Regions from separate parts of the Rhizobium sp. SAFR-030 genome, predicted to be linked through region 2. Evidence: predicted binding sites of a transcription regulator. Region 2 holds the regulator's gene; each other region holds the start of a gene.
The links. The regulator LexA, encoded in region 2, represses DNA repair genes until DNA is damaged. The targets are predictions, from matches to a motif close to TGTTCNNNNTGTGTTCNG.
Positions count from the first base shown of each region.

Region 1: dnaE (DNA polymerase III subunit alpha) is a predicted target of LexA. The motif match lies at 6,118-6,135, and genes of this name have one in related genera.
Region 3: ACR65N_RS17060 (YifB family Mg chelatase-like AAA ATPase) is a predicted target of LexA. The motif match lies at 4,258-4,275, and genes of this name have one in related genera.
Region 4: ACR65N_RS10370 (putative DNA modification/repair radical SAM protein) is a predicted target of LexA. The motif match lies at 5,830-5,847, and genes of this name have one in related genera.

Region 1 covers NZ_JBPFDO010000001.1:292,553-300,115, forward strand. The annotation lists gene ACR65N_RS01525 (DNA polymerase IV) at 1-783, shown strand, start outside; gene ACR65N_RS01530 (L,D-transpeptidase family protein) at 886-2,136, shown strand; gene dnaE (DNA polymerase III subunit alpha) at 2,349-5,849, opposite strand; gene ACR65N_RS01540 (DUF2026 family protein) at 6,509-7,117, shown strand; gene ACR65N_RS01545 (ABC transporter ATP-binding protein) at 7,200-7,563, opposite strand, start outside.
Region 2 covers NZ_JBPFDO010000001.1:47,852-55,414, reverse strand. The annotation lists gene ACR65N_RS00290 (ComEC/Rec2 family competence protein) at 1-1,801, shown strand, start outside; gene ACR65N_RS00285 (hypothetical protein) at 1,874-2,278, shown strand; gene lexA (transcriptional repressor LexA) at 2,259-2,978, opposite strand; gene ACR65N_RS00275 (VOC family protein) at 3,147-4,001, shown strand; gene kdsA (3-deoxy-8-phosphooctulonate synthase) at 4,005-4,850, shown strand; gene eno (phosphopyruvate hydratase) at 5,169-6,443, shown strand; gene ACR65N_RS00260 (FtsB family cell division protein) at 6,603-6,920, shown strand; gene pdhA (pyruvate dehydrogenase (acetyl-transferring) E1 component subunit alpha) at 7,070-7,563, shown strand, end outside.
Region 3 covers NZ_JBPFDO010000005.1:271,392-278,954, reverse strand. The annotation lists gene ACR65N_RS17080 (peptide chain release factor 3) at 1-240, opposite strand, end outside; gene dut (dUTP diphosphatase) at 340-810, shown strand; gene ACR65N_RS17070 (GNAT family N-acetyltransferase) at 812-1,729, shown strand; gene ACR65N_RS17065 (LysE family translocator) at 1,994-2,605, shown strand; gene ACR65N_RS17060 (YifB family Mg chelatase-like AAA ATPase) at 2,631-4,163, opposite strand; gene gshB (glutathione synthase) at 4,322-5,272, opposite strand; gene ACR65N_RS17050 (cupin domain-containing protein) at 5,349-5,858, opposite strand; gene ugpC (sn-glycerol-3-phosphate ABC transporter ATP-binding protein UgpC) at 5,974-7,101, opposite strand; gene ugpE (sn-glycerol-3-phosphate ABC transporter permease UgpE) at 7,103-7,563, opposite strand, start outside.
Region 4 covers NZ_JBPFDO010000003.1:164,987-172,549, reverse strand. The annotation lists gene carB (carbamoyl-phosphate synthase large subunit) at 1-2,100, shown strand, start outside; gene ACR65N_RS10390 (DUF4258 domain-containing protein) at 2,111-2,368, shown strand; gene ACR65N_RS10385 (DUF2283 domain-containing protein) at 2,365-2,559, shown strand; gene ACR65N_RS10380 (SRPBCC domain-containing protein) at 2,601-3,065, shown strand; gene ACR65N_RS10375 (UdgX family uracil-DNA binding protein) at 3,093-4,592, opposite strand; gene ACR65N_RS10370 (putative DNA modification/repair radical SAM protein) at 4,592-5,824, opposite strand; gene greA (transcription elongation factor GreA) at 6,054-6,530, shown strand; gene ACR65N_RS10360 (glycosyltransferase family 4 protein) at 6,553-7,563, shown strand, end outside.

The DNA of each region.
Region 1 (7,563 bases), 240 kb from region 2:
GAGATCGGCATCAGCATCTCTGTCGGCCTCTCCTACTGCAAGTTTCTCGCCAAGGTGGCGTCCGACCTGCAGAAGCCGCGCGGCTTCTCGGTAATCGGCGAGGCGGAAGCGCTCGAGTTCCTGGCGCCGCGCCCCGTTACCACTATCTGGGGCGTCGGCAAGGCCTTTGCCGCGACGCTGGAGGCGGATGGCATCCGCACGATCGGCCAATTGCAGCGAATGGAGGAAGGCGACCTGATGCGCCGCTACGGCAGCATGGGACAGCGCCTCTTCCGCCTGTCGCGCGGCATCGACGAGCGCGTGGTGCATCTGAACGATGCGGCAAAGAGCGTCTCGGCCGAGACCACCTTCTTCGACGACATCTCCCGCCACGAGGAACTGGTGCCGATTCTGCGCAGGCTTTCCGAGAAGGTGTCCGCGCGGCTGAAGAAACAGGGGATCGCCGGTCAGACCGTCGTTCTGAAGCTGAAGACCAGCGACTTCAAGAGCCGTACCCGCAACCGGCGGCTGGAAGACCCAACGCTGCTTGCCGACCGCATCTTTCGTACCGGTCTGAGCCTCCTGGAGCGGGAGACCGACGGCACGCGGTTCCGGCTGATCGGCATCGGCGTCACCGATCTCACCGACATGGCCCGGGCCGATCCGCCGGATCTCGTCGATGCCCAGGCGAGCCGACGGGCGGCGGCGGAAGCCGCGATGGACCGGTTGCGCCACAAGTTCGGCACCGGCGCCGTGGAGACCGGCTACACGTTCGGCACCGGGCGGCGCATCAAGCAACCGTGATCCGCTTTTCCACAGCGTGCGAGAGCCGTTCGCCCGGCGTCTAAACCTTCCTTAAATTTCGAGGCGTATCCTTCGGACCTTGGTTCTGCGTAAGAGGTCCCCATGTTGAAGCGCGCCGCAATCCTGGCTGCCCTCGTCGCAAGCTGCGCGACTTCGGTTGCCGCAGCCGACGATCCGCGCAGCCTGCAGATCATCGTGTCGAAGGACAGCCAGTCGCTTTCCGTCTATGACGGCGGCAGGGTGGTTGCGACCTCCAAGGTTTCGACCGGCAAGCAAGGCCACGAGACTCCGACCGGCATCTTCTCGGTGCTGGAGAAGCGCAAGTTCCACAGGTCCAACATCTACTCAGATGCGCCGATGCCCTACATGCAGCGGCTGACCTGGTCGGGCATTGCGCTGCACGAATCCAACAGCGTGCCGAACTATCCGGCCTCTCACGGCTGCGTGCGCTTGCCTGCCGCATTCGCAAAATCGCTGTACCAGATGACCGGCCCCGGCGTTCACGTGATCATCAGCGATGCGGCCGTCGCACCCGTTGCCATCGACCATCCGCTCCTGTTCTCGCCGCCGGCGCAGCGCCCGGCCGGCGACCTGCTGTCCGACGTGCCGCTTCGCCCCTCCTCCGCGCACAGCTCCATCGAACAGATCGAAGTGGCGATGAACATGCCGCGGGCGCCGCTGAACATCTTGAGCGACAGCGACGAGGCGCGCGCCGACGAGCCGGAACCGCTGCGCATCCTCATCACCCGCCGGACCGACCGGGAGACGATTGCCGACGTACAGGCGCTGCTGACCGGGCTCGGCTTCGACGCCGGCACGCGGGACGGCGTTGCCGGATCGGCGACCCGCAGCGCCGTCGAGGCGTTCAAGCGGTGGAAGGATCTGTCGCCCAGGGGCGGCATTCTGAGCGCCGCCTTCCTCAAGGCGATCTATGCGAGCGCCGACCGCCCAACGCCGCCGAAGGGCCAGCTGATGGTGCGCCAGGGGTTTACGCCGCTGATCTCCGAGCCTGTCGACATTGCCCGGCCGGAGATCGCGCTCGGCACGCATTTTTTTAGCCTGACCGCCATCGATCGCGGCCGCGGCAAGGCCAGCTGGCAGGGGCTGACGCTTGCCAACGCTCTGCCGGCCGCAACCGCCCGGCGCCTCGGCATCACATCCGGTGAGACTGCAGGCGAGAGTAGCCTCAAGGGCGTCCTAGACCGGATCTCGATGTCCGACGACCTGCGTCGGCGGATCTCGGCAATGATCTCCACCGGCAGCTCGCTGACGATCACCGATGCCGGCACCGAGAGCGAGACCGGCAAGGGAACCGACTTCATCACCGTCACCCACGGCGGCGCCAAAGGCTGACATCCACCTTGCCGCTCATGCCCCTCAGGATTTGATTCCGATCGCTCCGCCAAGCCGCTGGTGGAGAAGGCAAATCCTTCGCCACCAAGTAAGCTGCCGCGGCTTGATGTCCTTTGTCAGCGGTCTGGCATCTTGATTCCGGCGCCCGCCGCAAGTGTTTGAGGGAACGCGGAATTCACGATCCGAGAACCCCCGCGTCGCGCCAGATCTGGCTAGACCAGTTCCACGTCCAGCACGCCGGGCGCCGCGCGTAGGGCGGCGGCGATTTCCGGCGAAATGCGGTACTTCTCCGTCAGCTCCACCTCGATCTCCCGCCGGCCGTCATCCTTGATGACGACGAACGAGACAAGCCCGTCACCGCGGGCGTTCAGATGCTTGGCGACCGTGCGCATCGGCCCGGAATCGCGGACGAAGACGCGCAGCGCCTTCTGCATCTGCACCGATTTCTCCTCCAGCGACTGGACGGTCTGGATGCGCAGGCCGATGCCTTCCGGCCGCTCGTCCGCCTGCACGGTGATGACCAGCGACTTGCCGGGTTCCAGCAGGTCGCGGTACTGGTTCAGCGCCTCGGAAAACAGCACCGCCTCGAACTGGCCGGTGGCATCGGAAAACATCACGATGCCCATCTTGTTGCCGGTGCGCGTCTTGCGCTCCTGCTTGCCGGTGACGGTGCCGGCAAGACGCCCGGCATTGGCGCCGGCTTTCACGGCTGCCGAGAACTCGGCAAAATTCTGCACCCGCATCTTGGCGAGCACGTCCTTGTAGGTGTCGAGCGGATGGGCCGAGAGGTAGAAGCCGAGCACCTGGTATTCGCGCATCAGCATGTCGGAGGCCATCCACGGATCGAAGGCCGGCAGGATGAGCTTTTCAGGTCCGGCGGCCGACGAGGAGCCGAACATGTCGCTCTGGCCGCTGGTCTTGCCTTCGGCGGCGCGCTGCGCATAGCCGATGATGCGGTCCAGCCCGCCGATCAGTTCCGCCCGGTTGCGACCGAACCCGTCGAAAGCGCCGGCATTGATCAGGCTTTCGAGCACCCGCCGGTTGACCTGCTTCGGGTCGATACGCAGGCAGAAATCCTCAAGGCTTGCGAAGGGCTGCTCGCCACGCACCGCAACGATGTGCTCGACCGCCGACTCGCCGACCCCTTTCAGAGCCGCCAGCGAATAGTAGATGCAGTTGTCGCCCGTCTCGAACATGCGGAACGAAGTCTGGATCGACGGCGGTACGACCTTGATCCCGAGCCGCCCGGCATCCTGGCGGAAATCGTTCAGCTTTTCGGTGTTGGCCATATCGTAGGTCATCGACGCGGCGAGGAACTCGACCGGGTAATGCGCCTTCATATAGGCCGTCTGGTAGGAGACGATGGCGTAGGCGGCCGCGTGGGACTTGTTGAAGCCATAATTGGCGAATTTGGCGAGCAGTTCGAAAATGTTCTTCGCCTGCGGCTTGGAGACGCCGTTCTTCACGGCGCCATCGATGAAGCGCTCGCTCTGCTGGTCCATCTCAGCCTTGATCTTCTTGCCCATGGCGCGGCGCAGAAGATCGGCTTCGCCAAGCGAATAGCCGGACAGGACCTGGGCGATCTGCATCACCTGCTCCTGGTAGACGATGACGCCCTGCGTCTCCTTCAACAGGTAGTCGATAGTCGGATGGACGGATTCAATCTCCTCCTCGCCGTGCTTGCGGGCGTTGTAGGTGGGGATGTTTTCCATCGGGCCCGGGCGATAGAGGGCAACCAGCGCGATGATGTCCTCGATGCAGTCGGGCCGCATGCCGATGAGCGCTTTGCGCATGCCCGCACTTTCCACCTGGAAGACGCCGACCGTTTCGCCGCGCGACAGCATCTCGTAGGTTTTCTGGTCGTCGAGCGGAATCTTGGCGAGATCCACATGGATGCCGCGCTTGGCGACGAAATCCACCGCCGTCTTCAACACCGTCAGCGTCTTCAGTCCGAGGAAGTCGAATTTGACCAGGCCGGCCTGCTCTACCCACTTCATGTTGAATTGGGTGACGGGCATGTCGGAGCGCGGATCGCGGTACATCGGCACCAGCTTTGAGAGCGGCCGATCGCCGATCACGATGCCGGCCGCATGCGTCGAGGCATGCCGGTAAAGGCCCTCGATCTTCTGGGCGATATCGAGAAGCCGCGCGACGACCGGCTCCCGGTCGGCCTCTTCCTGAAGCTTCGGCTCCTCCTCGATCGCCTTCGACAGCGGCGTCGGGTTGGCGGGATTGTTGGGCACCAGCTTGCAGATCTTGTCGACCTGGCCGTAGGGCATTTCCAGCACCCGGCCGACGTCGCGCAGCGCGGCGCGCGCCTGCAGCGAACCGAAGGTGATGATCTGTGCCACCTGTTCGCGACCGTATTTCTGCTGCACGTAGCGGATCACCTCCTCGCGGCGATCCTGGCAGAAGTCGATGTCGAAGTCGGGCATCGAGACGCGTTCCGGGTTGAGGAAGCGCTCGAACAGAAGCGAGAAGCGCAGCGGGTCGACGTCGGTGATGGTCAGCGCATAGGCGACCAGCGAACCGGCACCCGAACCGCGCCCGGGACCGACCGGGATGTCGTGCTGCTTTGCCCATTTGATGAAGTCGGCAACGATGAGGAAGTAGCCCGGGAACTTCATCCGCTCGATGACCGACAGCTCGAAATCCAGCCGCTCGCGATAATCCTCGACCGTATAGCCGCTGGCCATTCCGAGCGCTTCCAGCCGCGCCTCGAGCCCGTCGACCGACTGCCGCCGCAATTCGGCCGATTCTGCCCGTTCCGCCTCTTCCGCGTCGTCGGTTGCACCAGTGAAGCGCGGCAGGATCGGCTTGCGGGTCTTCAGGACGAAGGAGCAGCGCCGGGCGATCTCGACGGTGTTTTCGAGCGCCTCCGGCAAGTCGGCAAACAGCCGTGCCATCTCCTCGCGGCTCTTCAGGTAGTGATCGGGCGTCAGACGGAAGCGGCTGTCATCGGAAACGATGGCGTTGTGGGCGACCGCCATCAGCGCATCATGGGCGTCGTAATCGGACTTCGACGGGAAGAAGGCCTCGTTGGTGGCGACGATTGGCAGATCATGTGCATAGGCAAGCTCGATCAGCTTGCGCTCGTGGCGGCGGTCATAGCCGTTCTGGCGCTGCAGCTCGACATAGAGGCGATCGCCGAAGATCCGCTTCAGCCTCACCAGCCGCTGTTCTGCCTGCGCCCGGTGACCTTCCTTCAACAGCGGATCGATCGGCCCGGAGGCGAAACCGGTGAGCGCGATGATGCCATCGGCGCCCTCCTCCTCCAGCCACGACAAGGCAATGTGCACCGCCATGTGGCTGCCCTCGCCGCCGAGATAGGCCCGGCTGACGAGATCCACGAGCCGCTCGTAGCCGACCGGGTTTGCGGCCAGCAGCACCAGCGAGGGAAGCTTTGCGAGACCGCCATTGCCGCCGCGCTTTTCATCGCCCTGGTCCTGCATGTCGATTGCCATCTGGCAGCCGATGATCGGTTGTATTCCCTCGCCGACCGCCTTTTCCGAAAACTCCAGCGCGACGAAGAGGTTGTTCGTGTCGGTAATGGCGATCGCCGGCTGTGCGTCGGCGGTTGCCTTGGCGAGAATCTTCTTCAGCGGCAGGGCGCCCTCGAGGAGCGAAAAGGCCGAGTGCACCCGCAGATGGACGAACTGCGGCGTCGTTTGCGCCTGCGTGTCCACCCGCTTCATATCGATCGTATCTGCCATGTCGCCGCCGTGCCTTGCTGAATCGGCGCATTGTCCGGCGGCAGCGCCTTGAAGTCCAGCTGAAGCTTCGACGATCAACCGAAAACCATGTCGCGTCGATGCGCCATGCCGCCGCCGGGGTCGGCTGATCAGGAGGAGCGGTTGAGGCTTCAGAAGGCGAGGACGAGAATGCCGATGCTGGCGACGAATGTCATGATCGAGGCGAAGGCTGCAACATCGCGGATGAGGTCAGTCATGATCAATCTCCTGTTCCGTAATGTTTGCATTTTGTTCTCTTTTTGTACCGGCGTCAAGAGCAAGAACGAAGGCGGAACAACTTTGCTTAACGGGCGGTAATCGACCGGGCACGTCGGCCGTCATCCTCCAGCTTTTCCGAGGATCTGCTGTTGGTTCGCACTATCTTCGACGCCGCCGATCTTTGCCATGACGACGTTGGACTGTCCCCGAACTGCGGTTGCGGATCCTGGGGACAGGCCGAGGATGACGGAGTGTGAGTTGGAGGCCAGTGGGAGTGGCATGCCATACAACCGGTGTGCCCAAGGCTCGCAGTATCCTTGCCGCCGGACGCGACGGGCGACCGAGGCCAGCCTTGGCGTTTACATCGCCGGCCGCCTTGCCTACTGAAAGCCGAAAACCATCAGCAGCGCAGGCGAACACCAATGTTGATCAAGCAGAGCGACTATCACCGGATCTACAAGGTCATCAACAGCCTGCTCGTCGCGCAGAATGCCGATCCGGCCACTGCGTCTATGTATTTTGCCAGCTTCGGTGCATTCATCCTCAAGCATCACTTCAAGCTGCAGGCCGTGCCCAAGGGCGGGCTTGCCGCCTACAATCTGGATGGCGCCGTGATGCTGTTTGCCGACCACCGCGAGGACGGTTACGTGACCGGAGCCGGAGATAACTTTCACTGCTGGGTGGAGGCCGACGGCTTTGCGATCGATTTCATGGCGCCGGCTTTCCCGCAGAGCGTGAAGACGGTGTCTGTCGCGGCGCGGATGTTCCAGCGGCCGCTCTCGGCGATGGCGCCGTCGATCAACGCACTCGGCCAGTCGGGCGACTTCTTCTACCAGTCGGAACCGGAGGCCATGGCACGGCGGTTCGCCGACTGGCAGAGGCACGGCCTCACCGGCGACCTCGCCTCGATCGCCAGTCAGTGGTTTCGCAAGTCTCCGAAGCAGATGCAGGCATCGCTGTCGGTCAGCGACGATGCCGGTGCAATGCGCAGCGTGCCGCTGATCGGCAACACCCTTTCCGGCAGCTGGTAAGCTCCGGTTCAAAAAGATGAAGAACGGGGCCGGCTGAAACGACCCGCACCCGCTCCGCAGTGCCAGGCAGCCGGATAAACCGTCAGAAATCGACGATGCGGCCGCCTTCGATGGTGACGCGGCGGTCCATTCGGCCGGCGAGTTCGTGGTTGTGGGTGGCGATCAGCGCCGCCAGACCCGACTGGCGCACCAGCGCCTCCAGTGCCTCGAAGACGTAAGAAGCGGTTTCCGGATCGAGATTGCCCGTCGGCTCGTCGGCGAGAAGCACCAGGGGCGCATTGGCCACCGCACGGGCGATCGCGACGCGCTGCTGCTCGCCGCCCGACAATTCGGCCGGGCGGTGTTCGGCGCGGTGGCCGATGCGCATGTAGTCGAGGAGCTGGGCGGCACGCTCAGCCGCTTCCTTCTTCGGCAGGCCGCCGATCAGCTGCGGCATCATGATGTTT
Region 2 (7,563 bases):
CGCCGCTGCCCGCGGCCTGCAGGGGACGGCACGCGGTGTGGCGGCGCTCGCCTTTATCATCGCCGGCATGGGGCTTGCGGCGCTGGAGACCTGGCGGCAGACGACACAGGTGCTCGACAGCGCGGTGACGACCAGGATCGAAGGCATCGTCGAGCGACGCGAGGCGGCCGGCGATGGAAGCTGGCGCTATGTGGTGCGGCTGACTGCCACCCGAGATCCGCAACTCGTTCGCCCGCCGGACCGGGTGGCGGTGCTGGCAAGGGGGCAGGAGGCGAGCATCGCGCCGGGGATGGTGCTGACCGGTCGGGCACGGCTCTCGCCTCCGTCGGGTCCGGCACTGCCCGGGCTGACGGATTTCGGCTTTGCCGCTTTCTTCGACGGGATCGGCGCGGTGGGCTATTTTTACGGCAAGCCGCAGGCCGGCGGGCCGGCGGCGGACCTGAGTCTTGCCGAGCGGGCGCAGATGTCGCTCTACTCGCTGCGCGGCATGGTCGGCGACCGGATCCGCAGCTTCGTACCCGGAGATGCGGGCGCCTTCGCCGCAGCCATCGTCACCGATGAACGCCGGGCGATCTCCAGCGAAGCGGTGACCGCGCTCAGGATGGCCGGCCTTGCCCATATCGTTGCCATCTCCGGCCTCAACATGGCGCTTGCCGCCGGCATCTGCTTTGTCGGCCTGCGTATCCTCCTCAGCCTCTCGCCGCCGCTGGCGCAGGCTCTGCCGACGAAGAAGATTGCCGCCGGTGGCGCGCTGCTGCTGGTCACGCTCTACTACGTCATCTCCGGCTTCGGCGTTTCCGCCGAGCGCGCCTACCTGATGATGGCGATCATGCTGACTGCCGTGTTCTTCGACCGCCCGTCGATCAGCCTCCACAACATCGCCCTGGCGGCGCTGGTGATCATGATCCTGTCGCCCTCCGCCGTCCTCGGCCCGAGCTTCCAGATGTCGTTTGCCGCAACCGCGGCGCTCGTCGCCGGTTACGCAGGCTGGACGGCGCGGCGGGCACGGCAGGACCATGACACGCGACCGCTGGCCACGGGTTTGACTGCACGCGGCCTCACAAGCCTCTGGACGATGGTGAGCGGGACCTTCATCACCTCACTGATCGGCGGCCTGTCGACGGCGATCTTTTCGGTCAGCCACTTTCACCAGCTGACGGGATACGGGCTCGTCGCCAATCTGGCGGCGATGCCGGTGGTCTCGCTGGTCGTCATGCCCGCCGGCCTGCTCGGCATGCTGGCGATGCCTCTCGGTCTCGACAAGCCGTTCTTCGCCCTCATGGGCCTGGGCTCGGGCATGGTCATCGCCATTGCCACCGAGGTCGCCTCCTGGGGCGGAAACATGGTGGTTGGCCGCACGCCGCCGTGGTTCCTGCCGCTGACGACTGTCGGCCTGCTGCTGCTGGTGCTCCTGCGGACGCGCCTGGCGCTGCTCGGCCTCGTTCCTCTCGGCGCAGGTCTGCTGCTGGTCGGCATGGTCGAGCCATCGAAGAAGAACCCCGACCTGCTGATTTCAGAGGATGGCGCACTGGTGGCGGCGATAGACGGAACTAGCGCCAGCCTCAACCGGCCGCGCCCGCCAGCCTTCCTCTACCGGCAGTGGGAAAGCGCCCTGCAACTGGGCGAGATGAACAGCCCCGAGCGCCGAGACGCGCCTCCCGAGCCGGCGGCAAACCCCGTGCCGGCAGCGAAACAGCAGCCAGCGGGGCACCCTGTGCCCGCGGCAAACACCGAGCCGACGCCTGAGACGACGAAGAGCAACCCGACAGCCAGCCCCGACGCAACTGCGACGACCAACTAGATAGCCAAACCTGCCGCCGCCGCGAGGCCGCAACCGCTGACCCGCGAAGGACTGGCGTCCGCCCGGGCACTGATGCAGGACACATTCGCCGGCGCGCCTCCCGACCGGTTCGTCTGCCTCGGCCAGAAAATCTGTCTGCTGCGAAGCGCATCAGGCAATCGCATCGCCTGGGTCGATGACGCGCGCTATGCCGGGCCTGCCTGCGATACGGCGGACCTCGTCATCGCACCGCGCGCCCGTTTCGACACGTGCCGCTCGAACGCGCTGATGCTGAACGGCGCCAGCCTCAGACGAACAGGCGCCGTCGAGATCGATTTCGCCGCCAGCCGCGATCCGGAAAGCTGGCACCTGCACGCGGCGATGACCGGCATCCGGCGCCCGTGGACGCAGCATCGCGCCTACGACTGGCGCACGCGCAGCATGGACGAGCAGCTACCCGAGCGGTTGGCGCGGATGATCAGTGATAGCGGCGGATGAGGCCGACGAGCTTGCCCTGAACCTTGACGCGGTCTGCGGAAAAGATACGCGTCTCGTAAGCCGGGTTTGCAGCCTCCAGCGCGATGGAGGCACCCTTGCGGCGAAAACGCTTCAGCGTCGCTTCTTCGTCGTCGACCAGCGCCACGACGATATCGCCCGGGCTTGCCGTGCTGCCGTTGCGGATGACGACGGTATCGCCGTCGAGGATGCCGGCCTCGATCATCGAATCGCCCTTGACCTCGAGCGCGTAATGCTCGCCCGGCCCAAGCATCTCCATCGGCACGCTGATTTCGTGCGTGTTGTTCTGGATCGCCGAAATCGGCACGCCGGCAGCGATCCGTCCCATCACAGGGACGGAGGCGGAGGTCGCATCATTGGCGGGGATGGCGACGGGGCGGGCGGCCGAGGGTGCTTGCGTCTTGCCGAGACTTCCCTCGATGACGCTCGGCGAAAAGCCGCGGCGCGGCTGCGGTGCTGCGGAATAGGCTTCCGGCAGCTTGATCACTTCCAGCGCGCGAGCCCGGTTCGGCAGCCGGCGGATGAAACCGCGCTCTTCCAGCGCCGTGATCAGCCGGTGGATGCCCGACTTGGATGCCAGCTCGAGCGCGTCCTTCATCTCGTCGAAAGACGGCGGCACGCCTGATTCTTTCATCCGTTCGTGAATGAACAGAAGCAGTTCCTGCTGTTTGCGCGTGAGCATGGCGGCGACCCCCTGAAGGAAACAAATCCAGAACGAACACTATCTGTTCCACATGTGTTCCGCAAGTGCCTAAGATCCGGTGAACGCAGGCTCATCACGGATTTTCTGCTTCGACTTCGCCCTGATGCGCGGTAAAACGGACGGCAATCGAGGCTGGAGGCATGGAAGATGGACAGTGACAGGCCGCGCGCGATCGATCATCTGGTCTTGCCCATCGAATCGCTGCAGACCTCGCGGGAGCGGCTCGAGGCGCTCGGCTTCACCGTCGCCCGGCAGGCGGATCATCCCTTCGGCACATCGAATGCCTGCGTATTCCTGGCGGACGGCACCTATCTCGAGCCGCTCGTCATCCGCGACGCTTCTCTGGTCGGCGAGAGCGTGCGAGGCGGCAATGTCTTCACCGGACGCGACGCGCGGTTTCGCGGCGGCCGGCTGGAGGGCCTCTCGGCGATCGTCGTGTCGAGCACTGATGCTGCCGCCGATCACGAGCGCTTCCTGCGGGCGGGCATTTCAGCCGGCGACATGCTCGGTTTCTCGCGGCAGGCGTTGACCGCGGAAGGGGCACCCGTCACGGCAAGCTTCCAGCTGACCTTTGCCGATCTGGGAAGCGACCTGTTCTTCCTGTTCAGCTGCCAAAGGATCAACCCGTTGCCGGCCGATCGCTCGGTGCTGGAGCGGCACGAGAACGGTGTGGTGGCGTTGCGCGAGGTGTTGCTGCACGGTGCCGCACCCGATGATCTGGTCAAGCGCATCGAGACGGTGACGCACGCGGCTGGCTTCAGCGAAGCGGACGAGACGGCCTTCACGCTTGCCAATGCGCGCATTCGCCTCGTCGCCGGAGCGGAAACCGCGAGTGGAGCCGATAGGGCGGTGAAGGCGGCGGCGGTCGTCTTCCATGTCGCCGATCTGACGGTGACAGAGCTGTTGCTGGCTGATAATCACCTCCCATATGTGAGGACGCCGCACCGTATCACCGTGGCGCCGGCGCCCGGTCAGGGCGTTTCGTTCGTTTTCGAGGAGTAGATCATGGGCGTGAGCGCCAATGCAGAGGTTGCTGTCGGCGAGGGCTCGTCCCGCGTCATGTTTTCCAACAGTGGCCGGCTGTCGCTGATCTGCGGACCGTGCCAGATGGAAAGCCGCGACCATGCCTTCATGATGGCTGGCCGGATCAAGGAAATCTGCGATCGGCTCGATATTGGCCTTGTCTACAAGTCGTCCTTCGACAAGGCGAACCGCACGTCGCTGAACGGTCCGCGTGGCATCGGCATCGATGCGGCGATGGAGATCTTTGCCGACCTGAAGGCCGAATTCGGCTTTCCGGTGCTCACCGACATCCACACGGAAGAGCAGTGCGCCATCGTCTCGCAGACGGTCGATATCCTGCAGATCCCGGCGTTCCTCTGCCGCCAGACGGACCTTTTGGTGGCGGCGGCGAAGACAGGCCGGGTCATCAACGTCAAGAAGGGCCAGTTCCTGGCTCCTTGGGACATGAAGAACGTGCTCGCCAAGTTCACCGAAAGCGGCAATCCGAACGTGCTGCTCTGCGAACGCGGCGCGTCCTTCGGCTACAACACGCTGGTCTCCGACATGCGCTCGCTGCCGATCATGGCGTCGCTTGGCGCGCCGGTCATTTTCGATGCCACCCATTCGGTGCAGCAGCCGGGCGGGCAGGGCGGCTCCAGTGGCGGCCAGCGCGAGTTCGTCGAGACGCTTGCCCGTGCGGCGGTGGCCGTCGGCATCGCCGGCGTCTTCATCGAAACCCATGAAGATCCGGACAATGCGCCGTCCGACGGGCCCAACATGGTGCGCATCGAGAACCTCGAGCGCCTTCTCGAAACGCTGCTCGCCTTCGACGCCGTCGCCAAGCGCTGAGGCGGCGCTGTTCCGAGTTTGCCTGTCTCACATCGGGTGAGATGGGCGGTCTACGCAAGGTGGACGACGTCTTCTGTTGAACGGACGGACCTCCTCCCGCCCGCTTCTTTCAGTGGGCAAGAGATTGGGTGTGGGTGACGATAAAGATGTCTCTCAGGATCGATTTCCGGGTTCGGGGGAGATTGCCAGACGGGCGCGACACGGTCCGTCGGCCCGGCAGCGATGGTCGCAACTGCCGCCGCGACTGCCATTGTAATTTTAGAATCATCCAGTAAGACAGGCCATCTCCAATACCCACCTTGAAGCATGGAGGCTTTCATGACTGCCATCACAGACATCATCGCGCGCGAGATCCTGGACAGCCGCGGTAACCCGACCGTCGAGGTCGACGTCCATCTCGAAGACGGCAGCATGGGTCGGGCAGCGGTACCTTCCGGGGCATCCACCGGCGCCCACGAGGCGGTCGAACTGCGCGACGGCGGCCCGCGCTATCACGGAAAGGGTGTCGAGAAGGCAGTCGAGGCGGTCAACGGCGAGATCTTCGACGCACTCGGCGGCCATGATGCCGAAAACCAGATCCTCATCGACAACCTGATGTGCGATCTCGACGGCACGCCAAACAAGTCGCGGCTTGGCGCCAATGCAATCCTCGGCGTCTCGCTCGCCGTTGCCAAGGCCGCCGCCGAAGCCACCGGCCTGCCGCTCTTCCGCTATGTCGGCGGCCCGAACGCCCGCCTCCTGCCGGTGCCGATGATGAACATCATCAATGGCGGCGCGCATGCCGACAACCCGATCGACTTCCAGGAATTCATGATCATGCCGGTCGGCGCCGAAGACCTTCGCGACGCCGTGCGCATGGGTTCGGAAGTCTTCCATGTGCTGAAGAAGGAACTGGCGGCCGGTGGCCACAACACCAATGTCGGCGACGAAGGCGGCTTTGCGCCGGGCCTGAAGAGCGCACCGGAAGCCCTCGATTTCATCATGAAGTCCATCGAGAAGGCCGGCTACCGCCCGGGCGACGACATCCACCTGGCGCTCGACTGCGCCTCGACGGAATTCTTCAAGGATGGCAAATACGCCATGGAAGGCGAAGGCCGCACGCTGGAGCCGGAAGCCATGGCCGACTACCTGGCCGAACTGGCTGCCAGGTACCCGATCATCTCGATCGAGGACGGCATGGCCGAGGACGACTGGGACGGCTGGAAATACCTCACCGACAAGATCGGCAAGAAGGTGCAGCTGGTCGGCGACGATCTCTTCGTCACCAACTCCGCGCGCCTGCGCGACGGCATCAAGATGGGCGTCGCCAACTCCATCCTCGTCAAGGTCAACCAGATCGGCTCGCTGACGGAAACCCTGGACGCGGTCGAGACGGCGCACAAGGCGGCCTACACCGCCGTCATGTCGCACCGTTCGGGCGAGACCGAGGATTCGATCATCGCCGATCTCGCGGTCGCCACCAATTGCGGGCAGATCAAGACCGGCTCGCTGTCGCGCTCCGACCGCATGGCCAAGTACAACCAGCTGATCCGCATCGAAGAGATGCTCGGCCCGCAGGCAGCCTTTGCCGGTCGCTCCATCCTGCGCGCCTGAGTCGTCCTCGGCCGCGTTGATGATACCGCGAGGCGGGACCCTGCTGGGTTCCGCCTTTCGTCGTTGAAGGGCCCAGCGCGTTCGTCGGCCGGGGCAACGATTGATTAAGCAAGTTCTGCGAGTTTGACGTTACGTAATGCGTTGCAGGACTGCCATCGAATGTGGACCAAACACCATAAACAGAGAAAGCTCGGCCGCCTGGTCCTGCCGGCGATCACCATCGCCTTCCTCGGCTACTTCGGCTACCACTCGGTGCATGGCGAACTCGGGCTCATCGCCACCGAAAAATTTGAACGCGTGCGTCTTGAACGGTCAGCCGATCTTGCCAAATTGGTCGAAAGGCGCGAAGCGCTGGAGCGACAGGTTCAGTTGCTGAGTGACGGTTCGCTGGAGAAGGACATGCTGGACGAAACGGCGCGCTACCAGTTGAACGTGTCACGGGCCGACGAGATCGTCATCTTCAACAGCTACTTCTGAATTAACCGGAAGTCAGTTAAACGGCCATTTTCCCAGCTATTTCATAGCCTTGTATATCATGTGAGCCATGCATTTATGGCATTGCTGGGGCGCGCTTTCTTGCTTATTGTGCGCGCAACCAATCAAACAAGTACGCAGGGAGGTTATGAATGGCGCCGAAACTGTTCGCGTCCGCAGTCGGTCGCAAGGCCGCAGCGAAGCCTGCAAAGTCTTCCAACGGTGGTCCCATCGCCGAATTCGAAAAGGCCGACGAGCTCAAGGCCTACCGCGAGATGCTTCTCATCCGCCGCTTCGAGGAAAAGGCCGGCCAGCTTTACGGCATGGGCTTCATCGGCGGCTTCTGTCACCTCTACATCGGTCAGGAAGCTGTCGTCGTCGGCATGCAGATGGCCCAGAAGGAAGGCGATCAGGTCATCACGGCCTATCGTGACCACGGCCACATGCTCGCTTGCGGCATGACGGCGCGTGGCGTCATGGCCGAGCTTACCGGACGTCGCGGCGGCTATTCGCGCGGCAAGGGCGGCTCGATGCACATGTTCTCCAAGGAAAAGAACTTCTACGGCGGCCACGGCATCGTCGGCGCCCAGGTGTCGCTCGGCACTGGTCTGGCCTTCGCCAACAAGTATCGCGGCAACGACAGCGT
Region 3 (7,563 bases), on a different contig from region 2:
GCCGTCGAACTCGAAGGTCATCACCGAGGTTACAACCGAGATGCCGCGTTCGCGCTCGATCTTCATCCAGTCGGAGCGCGTCTGGATGCGGTCCTTCTTGGCCTTAACCTCGCCGGCAAGCTGGATGGCACCACCGAACAGCAGCAGCTTTTCGGTCAGCGTTGTCTTGCCCGCGTCTGGGTGGGCGATGATCGCGAAGGTGCGGCGGCGGGAAACCGCCTCTGCAATGCTTTCGGCCATGGGTCAGAAAATCCTTTGAGTTGCCGCGTATCTAGCGACTCCGTGGATAACTTTCAATTCGTGTTTGACCCCGCGAGCCCCGGGTCCGCAAATGGGATCATGAATATGCACGCTTCCTCCACGCCCCGGCTCTCCGTCATCCGCCTGCCGCATGCCGACGGGCTCGATCTGCCGTCCTACGAGACGGCGGGTGCCGCCGGCATGGACCTTAAGGCCGCGCTCGGCGATGGCGAGGCGATGACGCTTGAACCGGGGAAGCGCGCCCTGGTGCCGACGGGCTTCATCTTCGAGATCCCTCACGGCTTCGAGGCGCAGATCAGGCCGCGCTCCGGCCTTGCCTTCAAGCACGGCATCACCTGCCTCAACACGCCGGGCACCATCGACAGCGACTATCGCGGCGAGGTGAAGGTGCTGCTTGTCAACCTCGGGGACGAGGATTTCGAAATCAGCCGCGGCATGCGCATCGCCCAGATGGTGGTGGCGCCGGTCACGCAGGTGCAGGTGATCGAGACGAGGCAGGTAAGCGACACCGAGCGCGGCGCCGGTGGCTTCGGCTCCACCGGCGTTTGAGATGCGTGGGCGGTCCTGCGACAGCAACGGCCTCGTGCTGCGTTCTGACTACTTCGGCGATCCGCTCGCCTGGCGCGCCTTCTGCGACCTGCTGTTCGACATATTCCGCTTCGATGTCTCGCCCCTGACCGTGCTTGGCGGCCCCGATCCGACAAGCATGCCGACTGGTTACTTCGATGCAGACGGACGATGCATCGCCAATCTCAGCGCCTTTTCAATGCCTGTGATGATCGACGGGAAGCATATCAAAGCCGCCGGTTGGCAATCCGGCGCGGTGCGGCCGGAATGGCGCGGCCGCGGCCTGTTCCGCGACCTGATGCAGATCACCTTCGGCCGCTGTCGTGCGGCGGGCTTCGAGGCAATCCTCCTCACCACACGGCATCCGGCACTGTACCAGCCTCTCGGCTTCCGGACCGTGCCGCAGTGGCGCTTCTCAGGCCCGGTTCCGGCTCTGCCGGGCGGGATCCCGCCCGCCCGTCGCCTGGACATACGTCAGCCGGACGATCTCGCGCTGATCCGCGAGGCGCTCCGTTGCCGCCAGCCAGTGTCGGACCGGTTCGCAGTCCTCGACCAGTCTCACATGTTCCTGCTCAACGCCTGGCTCTCCCCGTCCATCTCGCTGCACTGGATGGAGCAGGAGCACTGTGTCGTCGCCAGCGAGCTGACGAATGACGAACGGCTTTCGCTTCTCGATGTGGTGGGCGCCGCCATCCCCTCGCTCGGCACCCTGATCGGGGCAACTGCTGCCATGGCAACGCATGTCGATGTCCAGTTCCCGACCGACAGGATCTGTGCTGACGGACAGCCATGGGACGCGCGCGCCGACCCCGACGAAGGCGCAACCGTGCTGATGATGTGGAGCCGCCACATGGCACTGCCGCACGGCCCCGTGAAGCTCTCACCAATGGCCGATTTCTGACCACGTGCTCAGCGTGATGGATCTGCTGCGGGACCGCCTCCTGTCCACTTCACCATGCGCAGGCGCGGCCGAAATGATCGCCGCTCGAGGCCGGTCTGACATGTTCACCGTTGAGCCTCCTCTTCCGACGTCGTCAGCACCGGAACGGCAACCGCTGGGGTCCGGCATATGACCTCCTACGTGCGTCCATCGATCCGCCAGCGGCAGCATATTGCGCGGCGCCCGTTTGCCTGCCATGGAGGATCCGACGGCGAGGGCCCCTTCATGACGATCACCACACTCATTGCTTATGCCGGCGCGCTCTTCATCGCAGCCGCCATTCCAGGGCCCGGCATGACTGCCATCGTGGCGCGCGCGCTCGGGTCCGGCTTCCGCCCCACCCTCTTCATGGGACTTGGCCTCATCCTCGGCGACCTGATCTATCTGACCGCCGTCATTCTGGGCCTCGCCATCGTGGCGCAGAATTTCACCACGCCTTTCCTGATCATCAAGTATGCCGGTGCGGCCTACCTCATCTACATCGCGTGGAAGCTCTGGACGGCCGGTCTCCTGCCGCAGGAGATCGAGGCGCAGAGCACGCCAAGCATTGGCCTTTCCTTTCTCTCCGGCCTGCTGGTGACGCTCGGCAATCCGAAGACCATGCTGTTCTACGTGGCGCTGGTGCCCACCCTCATCCCTCTACAGTCCATCGGACCGCGCGACTACGCAGCCCTGGTGGCGCTGACCTTCGTCGTCTTGATGGCAGTCCTGCTGCCCTATATCCTGCTGGCCTCCAAGGCACGCATCCTCCTCAAGAAACCGAGCGCATTGAAACTTCTCAATCGGTCTGCAGCCAGCATTCTCGCCGGCACGGCCGCCTATATCGCTGCCCGCTGAGCGGCACCTGCAGCGCCTCGCCGCGTCAAGCCGCCGCCGTCATCCTTTCGCCCGCCATCCGGTAGGAAATCGCCTCGGCCAGGTGAATGCGCCCGACACGCTGCATGTCGTCGAGATCGGCAAGCGTCCGAGCCACCTTCAGCACCCGGTGATAGCCGCGGGCGGTGAACTTCAGTTTTTCCGCCGCGTCACGCAGCAATTGCAGCCCTGCTGCATCGGGTTCGGCAAACCCCTCGATCAGCGAGGTCGAGCAACGGGCATTGGTGCCGATGCCCGGCAGGCCGGCCTCGATGAACCGCTGGCGCTGCCGTTCGCGGGCCCGCGCAACACGGGCTGCCACCTCGGCACTGGCTTCGGCCGGCCGCGGGCGGATGAGATCGGAAGCCGAGACCGCCGGCACCTCGATGCGGATGTCGATCCGGTCCATCAGCGGCCCGGAGATACGCCCCTGATATTCGGTGAGGCAACGGTCGCCCCGGGCGCAGACATGCCCCGGCTGGCCGGCCATGCCGCACCGGCACGGGTTCATCGCCGCCACCAGCTGGATGCTGGCCGGGTAGGTGACGCGGTAATTGGCTCTCGCTACGACGCACTGCGCCGTCTCCAGCGGCTGGCGCAGCGCATCCAGCACCTGCGGCGAGAACTCCGGAAACTCGTCAAGGAAGAGCACTCCGTGATGGGCAAGCGAGGCCTCGCCCGGCTTTGCCCGCAGTCCGCCGCCGACCAGTGCCGCCATGGTGGCCGAGTGGTGCGGTGTTCGGAACGGTCGACGGTCGGACAGCTTGCCGCCCGAGAGCTGGCCGGCAATCGAGTGGATCATCGACACCTCCAGCAGTTCGGCGGCCTCCAGCGGCGGCAGGATGGACGGCAGGCGGGCGGCAAGCATCGACTTGCCGGAACCGGGTGGCCCGATCATCAGCAGGTTATGCCCGCCGGCCGCCGCCACCTCCAGCGCCCGCTTGGCACTCTCCTGACCCTTGATGTCTGCAAGATCCGGCAGATTGGTTGCCGGCATGCGGATCGCCGGCTGCGGCCGCGTCAGGACCTGGGTGCCGCGAAAATGATTGGCGAGCGCGATCAGGCTGCGCGGCGCAAGGATATCCATGTCCGGACCCGCCCAGGCGGCCTCCGCACCGCTGTCTGCCGGGCAGATCAGCCCCTTGCCGAGACCATTGGCCCCGATCGCCGCCGGCAGCGCACCGGCCACCGGCGCCAGCGTTCCATCGAGGTTGAGTTCGCCCAGCACCACATAGCCAGCCAGCGCATCGGCCGGTATCGCGCCGAGCACCGCCATCAGCCCCAGCGCAATCGGCAGGTCGTAATGGGAGCCTTCCTTCGGCAGATCCGCCGGCGCAAGGTTCACGGTGATCTTTTTCGGCGGCAGTGCCAGACCCGAGGCATGCAGCGCCGCCTGCACACGTTCGCGGCTTTCGGCGACCGCCTTATCCGGCAAGCCGACGATGTGCATGTTGAGCTTGCCCGGCCCGATCATGACCTGAACATCGACGGGCACGCCTTCGATGCCCTGGAATGCAACCGTACTGACCCGCGCCACCATGTGCCACCTGCCCCGCGTTCCAGCGCCTGGTCAGAGCCCGCACTGGCTTCCAAGACGCGCAAGTACAATCCAACCACAGTTTATGGTTGAGCACAAGAACATTTGCGGAACAATTCGTGGCGCGCAGCACGCCGACGATCTGTTGCAGGTAATCGCGGTCAGCCGCGCTTGGCTTCGATCGCATCCCACAGCAGCGACGCGACGTCGGCGCCGCCGAACTTCTTGACCTCGCGGATGCCGGTCGGCGAGGTGACGTTGATCTCGGTCATCACGTCGCCGATCACGTCGATGCCGACGAACAGGAAGCCGCGTTCACGCAACGCCGGGCCGATGCGGGCACAGATTTCCTTCTCGCGCGCCGTCAGTTCGGTGGGCTCGGCGCGACCGCCAACATGCATGTTGGAGCGGCTGTCGGTCACTGCCGGCACGCGGTTGATCGCACCGACCGGCTCGCCGTCGACCAGCAGAATGCGCTTGTCGCCCTTGCGGACCGCCGGCAGGTAAGCCTGGGCGATGTAGGGCTCGCCGCGATACATCTGGCCGAACATCTCGAGCAGCGAGGTAAAATTGCGGTCGTCGCGGGCCGAATGGAAAACGCCGGCGCCGCCATTGCCGTAGAGCGGCTTCAGGATGATGTCGCCGATCTCATCGCGGAAGCTGGCGATCTCGGCCGGGTCGCGCGAGATCAGCGTCGCGGGCATCAGGTCGGCGAACTCGGTGACGAAGATCTTTTCCGGCGAATTGCGCACCCAGGCCGGGTCGTTGACCACCAGCGTCTTCGGGTGCAGCCGTTCGAGAAGATGCGTGGAGGTGATGTAGCCCATGTCGAAGGGCGGATCCTGGCGCAGCATGATCACGTCGATGGTCGACAGATCGACCCGCTGTCGCTCGCCGAGGGTGAAGTGGCTGCCCTTCTCGTCGCGCAGCTGCATCGGTTCGATGGAGGCGAAGATCCGGCCGTCGCGCATGGTCAGCCGGTCGGGCGTGTAGTGGAACAGCTCGTAGCCGCGGGCCTGCGCTTCCAGCGCCATGGCGAAGGTCGAATCGCCGGCAATGTTGATGCTGGACACGTGGTCCATCTGGAATGCGATTGTGCGGATCTTGGCCATACCCTGTCCCTTGTCAGATTGCCCGCCAGATGTAGGACGACGGGCAAGCGAAGGCAACGGTAGAGATCGGCAGGCTTTAGAGGCCGAGCCCGCCGCCCTTCAGGGCACGACGAACACGGTTGCGGACCCGGTAAACGAGGGCGAGCGGCATCCAGATAGGCTGGCGCATGAAGGCGATCTTGCGAACGTAGCGGTCGATGCGCCAGGTCGCCCAGGTGCCGGCCTTGAAGTAGCCGATGTCTCCCGCGCGCAGCAGTCGCTGGGTGCCGTCCTCGGCGGTGATCGACACCTCGCCGTCGAGGATAACCACCGTCTCGTCGTCGCCGAAGAACCAGCGGAAGGTGCCCGCCGTGCAGTCCCAGATAGCCGTAGTCGAACATTTGTCGGCGGTCGTCGAGTGCGAGACGACACGGGCCTGCGGTGTGCCGTCGAGGATCCAGGCGGGTTCGATCGGCGCCGGCTTCAGCTCCCGCGCCAGGGCTTCCGCCGAGGCGCCGATGAAGGGCGGGACGCCGCCACCTGGCGCGCTGGTGCGGCTGCGATAGGCAAGAGCGATCGCCCCCGCGAGTGCCAGTTTCAAAACCATGTGACCCCCTTATCCCGGACCGGCAGAGGGTAACACCTGAGTTTCAGCGCAAGGTTGTCAGGATCGCTTGCATTTTATCAATCGCGCGGATCGTGACGGTAGCCCTGGTTCGCCTTCAGGTCACCGGATCTAACTCTGATGACAGCACCGGGGAAGGCACCATCTCCGGAACCGGCGTTGCACGGATGACGGCCGGGCCGTTGCGTCGGCCATCGGTCGCACCGAAGAAATGCAGGCGCTGCGTATCGTAGGCGAGCCGCATGTCCTCCGCCACCGGCGTTTCCGGCGACAGCGCCGCCGTCAGCTTCTGGTCGCCCACCTGTCCGTGAACCAGCCGCTGCGAGCCGAGCTCTTCGACATAATCGAGACGGAACGGCAGGAAATCCTCGCCGTCTCTGGCGACCCGCAGATCCTCCGCCCTGACGCCCACCATCACCGCGCCGGAGGTCGGCGCTTGGTCCAGCTCGATCGTTGCCGGGCCGATCGCCAGCCGGTTGCCGTGAAGCTCGCCGGAGATCAGGTTCATGGCCGGGGCGCCGATGAAGCTTGCAACGAAGGTCGATGCCGGGGCGTGATAGACCTCAAGCGGCGAACCGATCTGCTCGATGCGGCCACCGTTCAGCACCACCAGCCGGTCGGCCAGCGTCATGGCTTCGAGCTGATCATGGGTGACATAGATGGAGGTGGTGCCAAGCCGCCTCTGCAGGCGCTTGATCTCACCGCGCATCGACACGCGCAGCTTGGCGTCAAGATTGGAGAGCGGTTCGTCGAACAGGAAGGCGGCGGGCTTGCGGACGATGGCGCGACCCATTGCAACGCGCTGCCGCTGGCCACCCGACAGCGCCCTCGGCTTGCGCTCCAGATACGGCGTGATCTCCAGCATGCGGGCGGCTTCTGCAACCCGGGCTTCGATTTCCGTCTTGGGCGTACCGCGGTTCTTCAGCCCGTATTCGAGGTTCTGGCGAACCGTCATGTGCGGATAGAGCGCGTAGTTCTGGAACACCATGGCGATATCGCGTTCGGCGGGCTCCATGCGATTGACGATGCGTCCGCCGATCGACACCTCGCCGGACGATATCGCTTCCAGCCCGGCGACCATGCGCAGCAGGGTCGACTTGCCGCAGCCTGAGGGACCGACGAGCACGATGAACTCACCATCGGCAATGTCGATCGAGACCGTGTCGACCGCCTTCACGCCGCCCGTATAGACCTTGGAGACATCGGCTATGTTGATGGTCGCCATGTCACTTCTCCGTTTCTGTGAGGCCGCGGATGAACAGCCGCTGCATGAGGATGACGATGAGGATGGGAGGCAGCATGGCCAGCACGGCCCCGGCCATCACCAGGTTCCACTCGATGACGCCGTCCTGAACGGTCACCATGCGCTTCATGCCCATCATCAGTGTGTAGTAGCCTGGATCGGTGGTCACCAGCATGGGCCAGAGATACTGCACCCAGCCATAGATGAAGAGGATGACGCAGAGCGCGCCGATATTGGTGCGCGACAGGGGCAAGAGGATATCGCGGAAGAACTTCATCGGGCCGGCGCCGTCGACGCGGGCGGCCTCCATGATCTCGTCCGGCACGGTCATGAAGAACTGCCGGAACAGGAAGGTCGCCGTGGCCGAGGCGATCAGCGGGATGGTGAGCCCGGCCCACGAGTTCAGCATGCCGAGGTCGGCGACGATCTTGTAGGTCGGCATGA
Region 4 (7,563 bases), on a different contig from region 2:
GACGAGATCGAGATTCCCGGCATGGAAGAGGGCGAAGGCTCGAAGAACGCCATCCGTGCGGCAATCGGCACGCCGACCCCGGATCGCCTGCGCCAGGTCGCCCAGGCGCTGCGCTTCGGCCTGTCGGAAGCCGAAGTTCACGAGGCCTGCAAGATCGACCCGTGGTTCATCGCCCAGTTCAAGGCGATCGTCGACATGGAAGAGCGCGTTCGCGAGCACGGCCTGCCGACCGATGCCGAGAACCTGCGCACGCTGAAGGCCATGGGCTTTTCCGACGCCCGCCTTGCGAGCCTCAGCAAGAAGCGTCCGAAGGAAGTGGCGGAGCTGCGCAACGCGCTCAACGTCCGCCCCGTCTTCAAGCGGATCGATACCTGCGCTGCCGAGTTTGCCTCGCCGACGGCCTATATGTACTCGACCTATGAGACGCCTTTCGTCGGCCAGCTGCGCTCGGAAGCTGAAGTCTCCGACCGCAAGAAGGTGGTCATCCTCGGCGGCGGCCCGAACCGTATCGGCCAGGGCATCGAGTTCGACTATTGCTGCTGCCATGCTGCCTTCGCGCTGAAGGATGCCGGCTTCGAAGCGATCATGATCAACTGCAATCCGGAAACCGTCTCGACGGATTACGACACCTCCGATCGCCTGTACTTTGAACCGCTGACGGCGGAAGACGTCATCGAGATCCTGCGCGCCGAGCAGGAAAAGGGCGAAGTCATCGGCGTCATCGTGCAGTTCGGTGGCCAGACTCCGCTGAAGCTCGCCGAGGCGCTGGAGAAGAACGGCATCCCGATCCTCGGCACCGCGCCGGACATGATCGATCTTGCCGAAGACCGCGATCGCTTCCAGAAGCTGCTGATGAAGCTCGACCTGACGCAGCCGAACAACGGCATCGCCTATTCCGTCGAGCAGGCGCGCCTGGTGGCGACGGAAATCGGCTTCCCGCTGGTGGTACGCCCCTCCTACGTTCTCGGCGGCCGGGCCATGCAGATCATCCACAATGAAAGCATGCTGCAGAGCTACCTGCTGGACACCGTCCCCGGCCTCGTACCGGAAGACATCAAGCAGCGTTATCCGAACGACAAGACCGGCCAGATCAACACGCTGCTCGGCAAGAACCCGCTGCTGTTCGACAGCTACCTGACCAATGCCATCGAGGTGGACGTCGACGCACTCTGCGACGGCGAAAGCGTCTTCGTGTCGGGCATCATGGAGCACATCGAGGAAGCCGGCATTCACTCGGGCGACAGTGCCTGCTCGCTGCCGTCGCGTTCGCTCTCCCCGGAGATGCTCGACGAACTCGAACGCCAGACCGCCGCCATGGCCAAGGCGCTCAACGTCGGCGGCCTGATGAACGTCCAGTACGCCATCAAGGACGGCGTAATCTACGTGCTGGAGGTCAATCCGCGTGCCTCGCGCACGGTGCCTTTCGTCGCCAAGACCATCGGCGCACCGATTGCCAAGATCGCCGCACGCATCATGACCGGCGAGAAGCTCGATGCGGCGATCGCCGCCTACGGCGAAAAGCCGGATCCGCGCAACCTGAAGCACATCGCTGTCAAGGAAGCCGTCTTCCCGTTCGCCCGCTTCCCCGGCGTCGATACGCTGCTCGGCCCGGAAATGCGCTCGACCGGCGAAGTCATCGGCCTCGACAGCAACTTTGCGCTGGCCTTCGCTAAGAGCCAGCTCGGTGCCAGCGTCGAGCTGCCGCGCGACGGAACGGTGTTCGTCTCGGTGCGCGACGAAGACAAGGACCGCGTACTGCCGGCCATCAAGCTGCTCGTCGAGATCGGCTTCAAGGTCATGGCGACCGGCGGAACGCAGCGCTTCCTGGCTGAAAACGGCATCGAGGCGATCAAGATCAACAAGGTTCTCGAAGGCCGTCCGCATATCGAGGACGCCATCCGCAACCGTCAGGTGCAGCTCGTCATCAACACGACCGACAGCAACAAGGCGATCTCGGATTCCAAGTCGCTGCGTCGGGCGGCGCTGATGCAGAAGGTGCCGTACTACACGACGATGGCCGGTGCGCTTGCCGCCGCCGAAGCCATCCAGGCGCTGAAGAACGGCCAGTTGGAAGTCCGCCCGCTACAGAGCTATTTCTGAGGCATCCAAAATGGACAAGCCGCTCCGCTTCACCACGCATTGCGAAACGGTGATAGCGGAGCGGCAACTCGACAGAGCATGGGTGGAGGAGACAGTTCGCCATCCGGATTGGCGGGAGGATGATCCGTCCGGACCACCGGTCGAACGACGCTTCTCCATCATACCGCAGCGGGAAAATCGAATTCTGCGGGTTGTATGCTTGGAAACCGCCACTGAGATCCGTATCATAACGGCGTTTCTTGATCGGAAGGCGCGACAGCCCCAATGAAGCCGAAGCTTGAATATGACGCTGCAGCCGATGCTGCCTATATTCGCTTCTCCACCGAGCCGGTGTCGGAGAGCGAGGAAGTCGCGGCCGGCATCGTGCTAGATTACGACCATGATGGCCGCATCGTCGGTCTGGAAGTGCTGAATGCTCGCGCCAATCTGCCTGCCGCGGCGCTTGAAGACGCCGCCTAGTCCATCGTCCCCTCCTGTCTCTTCGTCTCGCGAGCCCGCCTATGCCCATCCAGGATCCCGTCGAAATCGTCAGCAGCCGCGTCTTCGCCTTTCACCGCGACGAACTGTTTTCCGCCTTCTCCGATCCGGAGCGACTGGCTGAGTGGTGGGGGCCGGACGGCTTTACCAATGTCATCCACGACTTCGAGTTCCGTCCGGGCGGCACCTGGCGGGTGACCATGACGGCGAGCAACGAAACCGACTTTCTCAACCACTCGACCTTCGGCGATATCGTCGAACCGGAACACGTCACCTATACCCACCACGGTCCGGTGCACGAATTCGACATGGACATGCGCTTCGAAGCGGTGAGCGATCACATCAGCCGGCTGACATGGCGGATGATGATGGAGCCTTCCGAGGAAACCGCGGCGCTGGCAAAATTCATCGCACTCGCCAACGAGCAGAATTTCGACCGGCTGGAGGCCCACCTTCAGACCCGGGCCGAGGGATCCGTCCGACCGTAGAGCCAGCGCATCGACAATGACGCAGGCTCATTGAAGGGCTGTGGCAAGCTCTCGAACCATCGTCATCTCGCGCGTGAAGCGGTCCATCTCCTGGGCTTTGCGCGCCGCATCCGGGATGCGCAGCAGATAGGACGGGTGGACGGTGACGAACAGCTTGCGGCCCTCCGTCATGCCGAACGGGCGACCGCGCACGTCCTCGAGGCGATCCTTCTGGTCTGTCAGCGCGAAATAGGCGGTCGCCCCCATCGCCACGACCAGTTTCGGCTGCACGAGATCAACCTCCTGCTTCAGCCACCAGCGGCACTGCTGGATTTCGCTCTGGTTCGGCTTCTGGTGGATCCGCTTCTTGCCGCGCGGTTCGTACTTGAAATGCTTGACGGCATTGGTGACATAGAGCCCTTCGCGGTCTATGCCGACCTCGTTCAGCACCTGGTCGAACACCCTGCCCGCCGGACCGACAAACGGCCGGCCGGCGAGATCCTCCTGGTCACCCGGCTGTTCGCCGACGAACATGACGCCGGCCTGTTCCGAGCCTTCGCCGAACACCGTCTGCGTCGCCTTGCAGTGCAGGTCGCAAAGCGTGCAGCGGCGCGCCTCGAATTTCAATGCCTCAAGCGTTCCGGCAGGCGGCGCATCGGGGTCGGCGAGATCTGCCGCGACACGTTCCTGGACCCGCGCGTGAAAAGCCGGCGGCTGGGAAGCTGCGCGTTCCGCCATCTCGATGACCTTGGCCTCGGCATTGGCAATGAGATCGGGGATGAGTTCCGCTTCCGGCAGGTTCTTCCAGTACTTCTTCGGCATCTCGGCGGTCATCGCCTTCACCTTCAGCCGTGCGGGATTAAAGATGTTGGCGTAGTAGATTCGCCACAGATCGTCGGTGACGTCGGTGAGCTCCGGCTTGACGGCCGGCTCGTCGGTGACGGTCAGTGCGTCGCCGTCCCAGGCGGCCGACCCTTTCGGCGTGGCGATCACCCAGTCCATGTCGAAAAACCGGCGGCGAAAGAACGGCGCGATGCGCGCGACGATGTAGTGATCGGGTTCGAACCAGGCGAAGAACGACCGACGGCGGCCGGTCGGGTCGGTCGAGGCGACCTCCTTGAAGCGCACGAATGCCTTCATCTTGTGGCTGTCACGACGGACCGACTTTTCCAGGCGCCGGGCGGCGATGACATCGGCATCCGAGACGATCTGCAGCAGGTTGCGCTCCGTGCGGATGCGCCAAAGCAGCCGGTAGAGCAGAGCAAAGCGCGCCGGCTCCGAGTGGCAGATGACGCTCTCCGCCAGTTCGATAAAGGCCGGCGGCACATGGATCGCCGCAGCGGTGGCCGGCAAGAGCGCATCCGCCGGGCCACCAATGCCCGACAGCGCGCGCTGGCCGTCGGCTTCGTCCAGACCGGTCAATCGGCCGCGCTCATCTTCGATGCGCCAGTCGATCGCCTGCGGCTCGACATTCGCCATCATCAGCCGGCGGGCCGCATCCCGCCATTCGGTAAACTCGCCGCGGCCTCTCAGAACAATGGTCTGCATCAGAAAAGCGACAGCTGTTCCGGCTTCGGCCCGAACATCGAGCGCAGGTCCGACCGGTCGATCAGCCGGTGCGGCGTCCAGCCTTCCGCCTGGATGAACGGCTGCACCTTGCGCAGCGAAACGCCGAGCCGCCCCAGATCCTCCAGTCGCATCTTCTTGAACCGCCGAGCCGAAAGGATCGACTTCACCGTCTTGGTGCCGAATCCTGGCACCCGCAGCAGCATCTCCCGCGCGGCGCGATTGACGTCGACCGGGAACTGCTCGCGGTGGCCGAGCGCCCAGGCAAGCTTCGGATCGAGATCCAGATCGAGATTGCCGTCGATCGACGACGAGGTGATCTCGCCGATGTCGAAGCCGTAGAAGCGGTAGAGCCAGTCGGCCTGGTAGAGGCGGTGCTCGCGCATCAGCGGCGGCTTGACGAGCGGCAGTTTCGACGAGGCGTCCGGGATCGGGCTGAAGGCGGAATAGTAGACGCGCTTCAGCCCGTAGCTGCCATAGAGCCGCGCACTCGTGCCGAGGATCGTCGCGTCGCTTGCACCGTCGGCGCCGACGATCATCTGGGTGCTCTGGCCGGCCGGAACGAAGGTCTTCCGCCGCTTGGTCTGCAACGTGGCATCCGCGGCGTCCTCGATCTTCAGCCGCAGCTCGCCCATCGCCCGGCGAATGTTGTCGGGCTTCTTTTCCGGCGCGAACTGGCCGATGCCGTTGTCGGTCGGCAGCTCGATATTGATCGACAGTCGGTCGGCGTAGAGCCCGGCCTCCTCGATCAGCGCCGCCGAGGCTTCCGGGATCGTCTTCAGGTGGATATAGCCGCGGAAATTGTGGATCGTCCGCAACTCGCGGGCAATGCGCACCATCTCCTCCATCGTGTGGTCGGACGAGCGGATGATGCCCGACGACAGGAACAGGCCCTCGATGTAGTTGCGGCGATAGAATTCGAGCGTCAGCCAGATCACCTCGTCGGGGGTGAACCGGGCGCGCTCGACATTGCTGGACGAGCGATTGATGCAGTAGGCGCAATCGTAGATGCAGAAGTTGGTGAGCAGGATCTTCAGCAGCGAGATGCATCGGCCGTCCGGCGCATAGGCATGGCAGATGCCTGAGCCCTCGGTCGAGCCCAGGCCTCCCGTGCCCGCGGAGTGTCGCTTGGTCGTGCCGCTCGATGCGCAGGACGCATCGTATTTCGCGGCATCGGACAGGATCGCAAGACGTTCTTTGAGCGACTTCTTCATTAGCGCGTTCACTAAATGTTCTGCCGAGAAGAGTCAAGCGCCGGCTGTCTATGGCACTCCATCTTGCAAGCGGCCGCGCCCGCCCTATTTCGAATTCCCTAGCCATCCGCGTCGTCATTCTGCTATGCTTCGCGGAACTTGAGTTGTCGCATGGTTCCGGGGTTCTGCTCCGGGACCTGTTTCTTTTTGTGGCCGCAGGTTGCGGCCATGAGACTGAGGAAAAAAGAAAATGGTTGATAAGGTACCGATGACGCCGTCCGGTTTCACCAAGCTGCAGGAAGAGCTGCGCTGGCGCCAGCAGGAGGAACGTCCCCGCATCATCGAGGCCATTTCCGAGGCACGCGCCCATGGCGACCTGTCGGAAAATGCTGAGTACCATGCCGCCAAGGAAGCCCAGAGCCACAACGAAGGCCGCATTACCGAGCTCGAGGATCTGACGACCCGTGCGGAAGTCATCGACCTCAGCAAGATGTCCGGATCCAAGATCAAGTTCGGTGCTACGGTCAAGCTGATCGATGAAGATACCGACGAGGAAAAGATCTACCAGATCGTCGGCGACCAGGAAGCCGACGTGAAGGAAGGTCGCATTTCGATCTCCTCGCCGATCGCCCGCGCGATGATTGGCAAGGAGGCCGGCGAGTCGATCGAAGTCGTCGCGCCGGGCGGCTCGAAGGCCTACGAGATCCTCCAGGTCACCTGGGGCTGATCGTCAACCGCAGGCAGCCACCGTGCCCTCAGATCTGAGCGACGTCGAGGTTATCGCACCGCACTTCAAGCGGCGGCTGTCGGGGGTCACCTCGACGGTCATCCAGCTCGTGCCGGTGCAGAACCGGCTGGGCCAGAGGGTCGTGACGCTCGGGCCAGGCCTGCCGCCTCACCTGCCCTCCATGCGCTACACGCAGCTGGCAGGCCTCTGGCGCCCGCCGCAGGGTCGGGCGGTGCGCGTCTGGCACGCGCGCCGCAACATCGAGATGCTGCCCGGCATCCTGCTGCGTGACGTGTTGCGCATGCCTCTGAGGCTCGTCTTCACCTCCGCCTCGCAGCGCCGCCACACCGGCTGGACGAAGTGGCTGATCTCGAAGATGGACCGTGTCATCTCCGTCTGCCGCAAGACCGCCTCCTATCTCGAGCGCGACAGCGACGTGATCCTGCACGGCATCGATCTGCAGCGTTTTCATCCGGCAGCCGACAAGCAGGCCGCCAGGGTTGCCGTCGGTCTCGATAATGCCTTCCGCTACGTTGGCTGCTTCGGTCGCGTGCGCCACCAGAAAGGCACCGACCTGTTCGTCGACGCGATGATCCGGCTTCTGCCGCATCATCCGGATTGGAAGGCGATCATCGCCGGCCGCGCGACGCCGAAGCACAAGGGTTTCGAGGATGACCTGAAGGCACGCGTTGCCGCGGCGGGCCTTGCCGACCGCATCCTGTTCGTCGGCGAGCATCGCAACATCGAGGACTGGTACCGGGCACTCGATCTGTTTGTCGCGCCGCAGCGCTGGGAAGGTTTTGGGCTGACGCCGCTCGAGGCGATGGCAAGCGGTGTCCCGGTCGTGGCGGCACGCGTCGGCGCGTTCGAGGAGCTGATCCTCGAGGGACAGACCGGCCGACTGGTCGAGCGCGGCGATCTTGAAGCCTTCGTGGCGGCGATTGCCCCCTATATGGGCGATACGCGCCTCGCGGCCACCGAGGGGGCCGCCGCGCATGACCACATGCAGGCCAACTTCTCGATCGAGCACGAG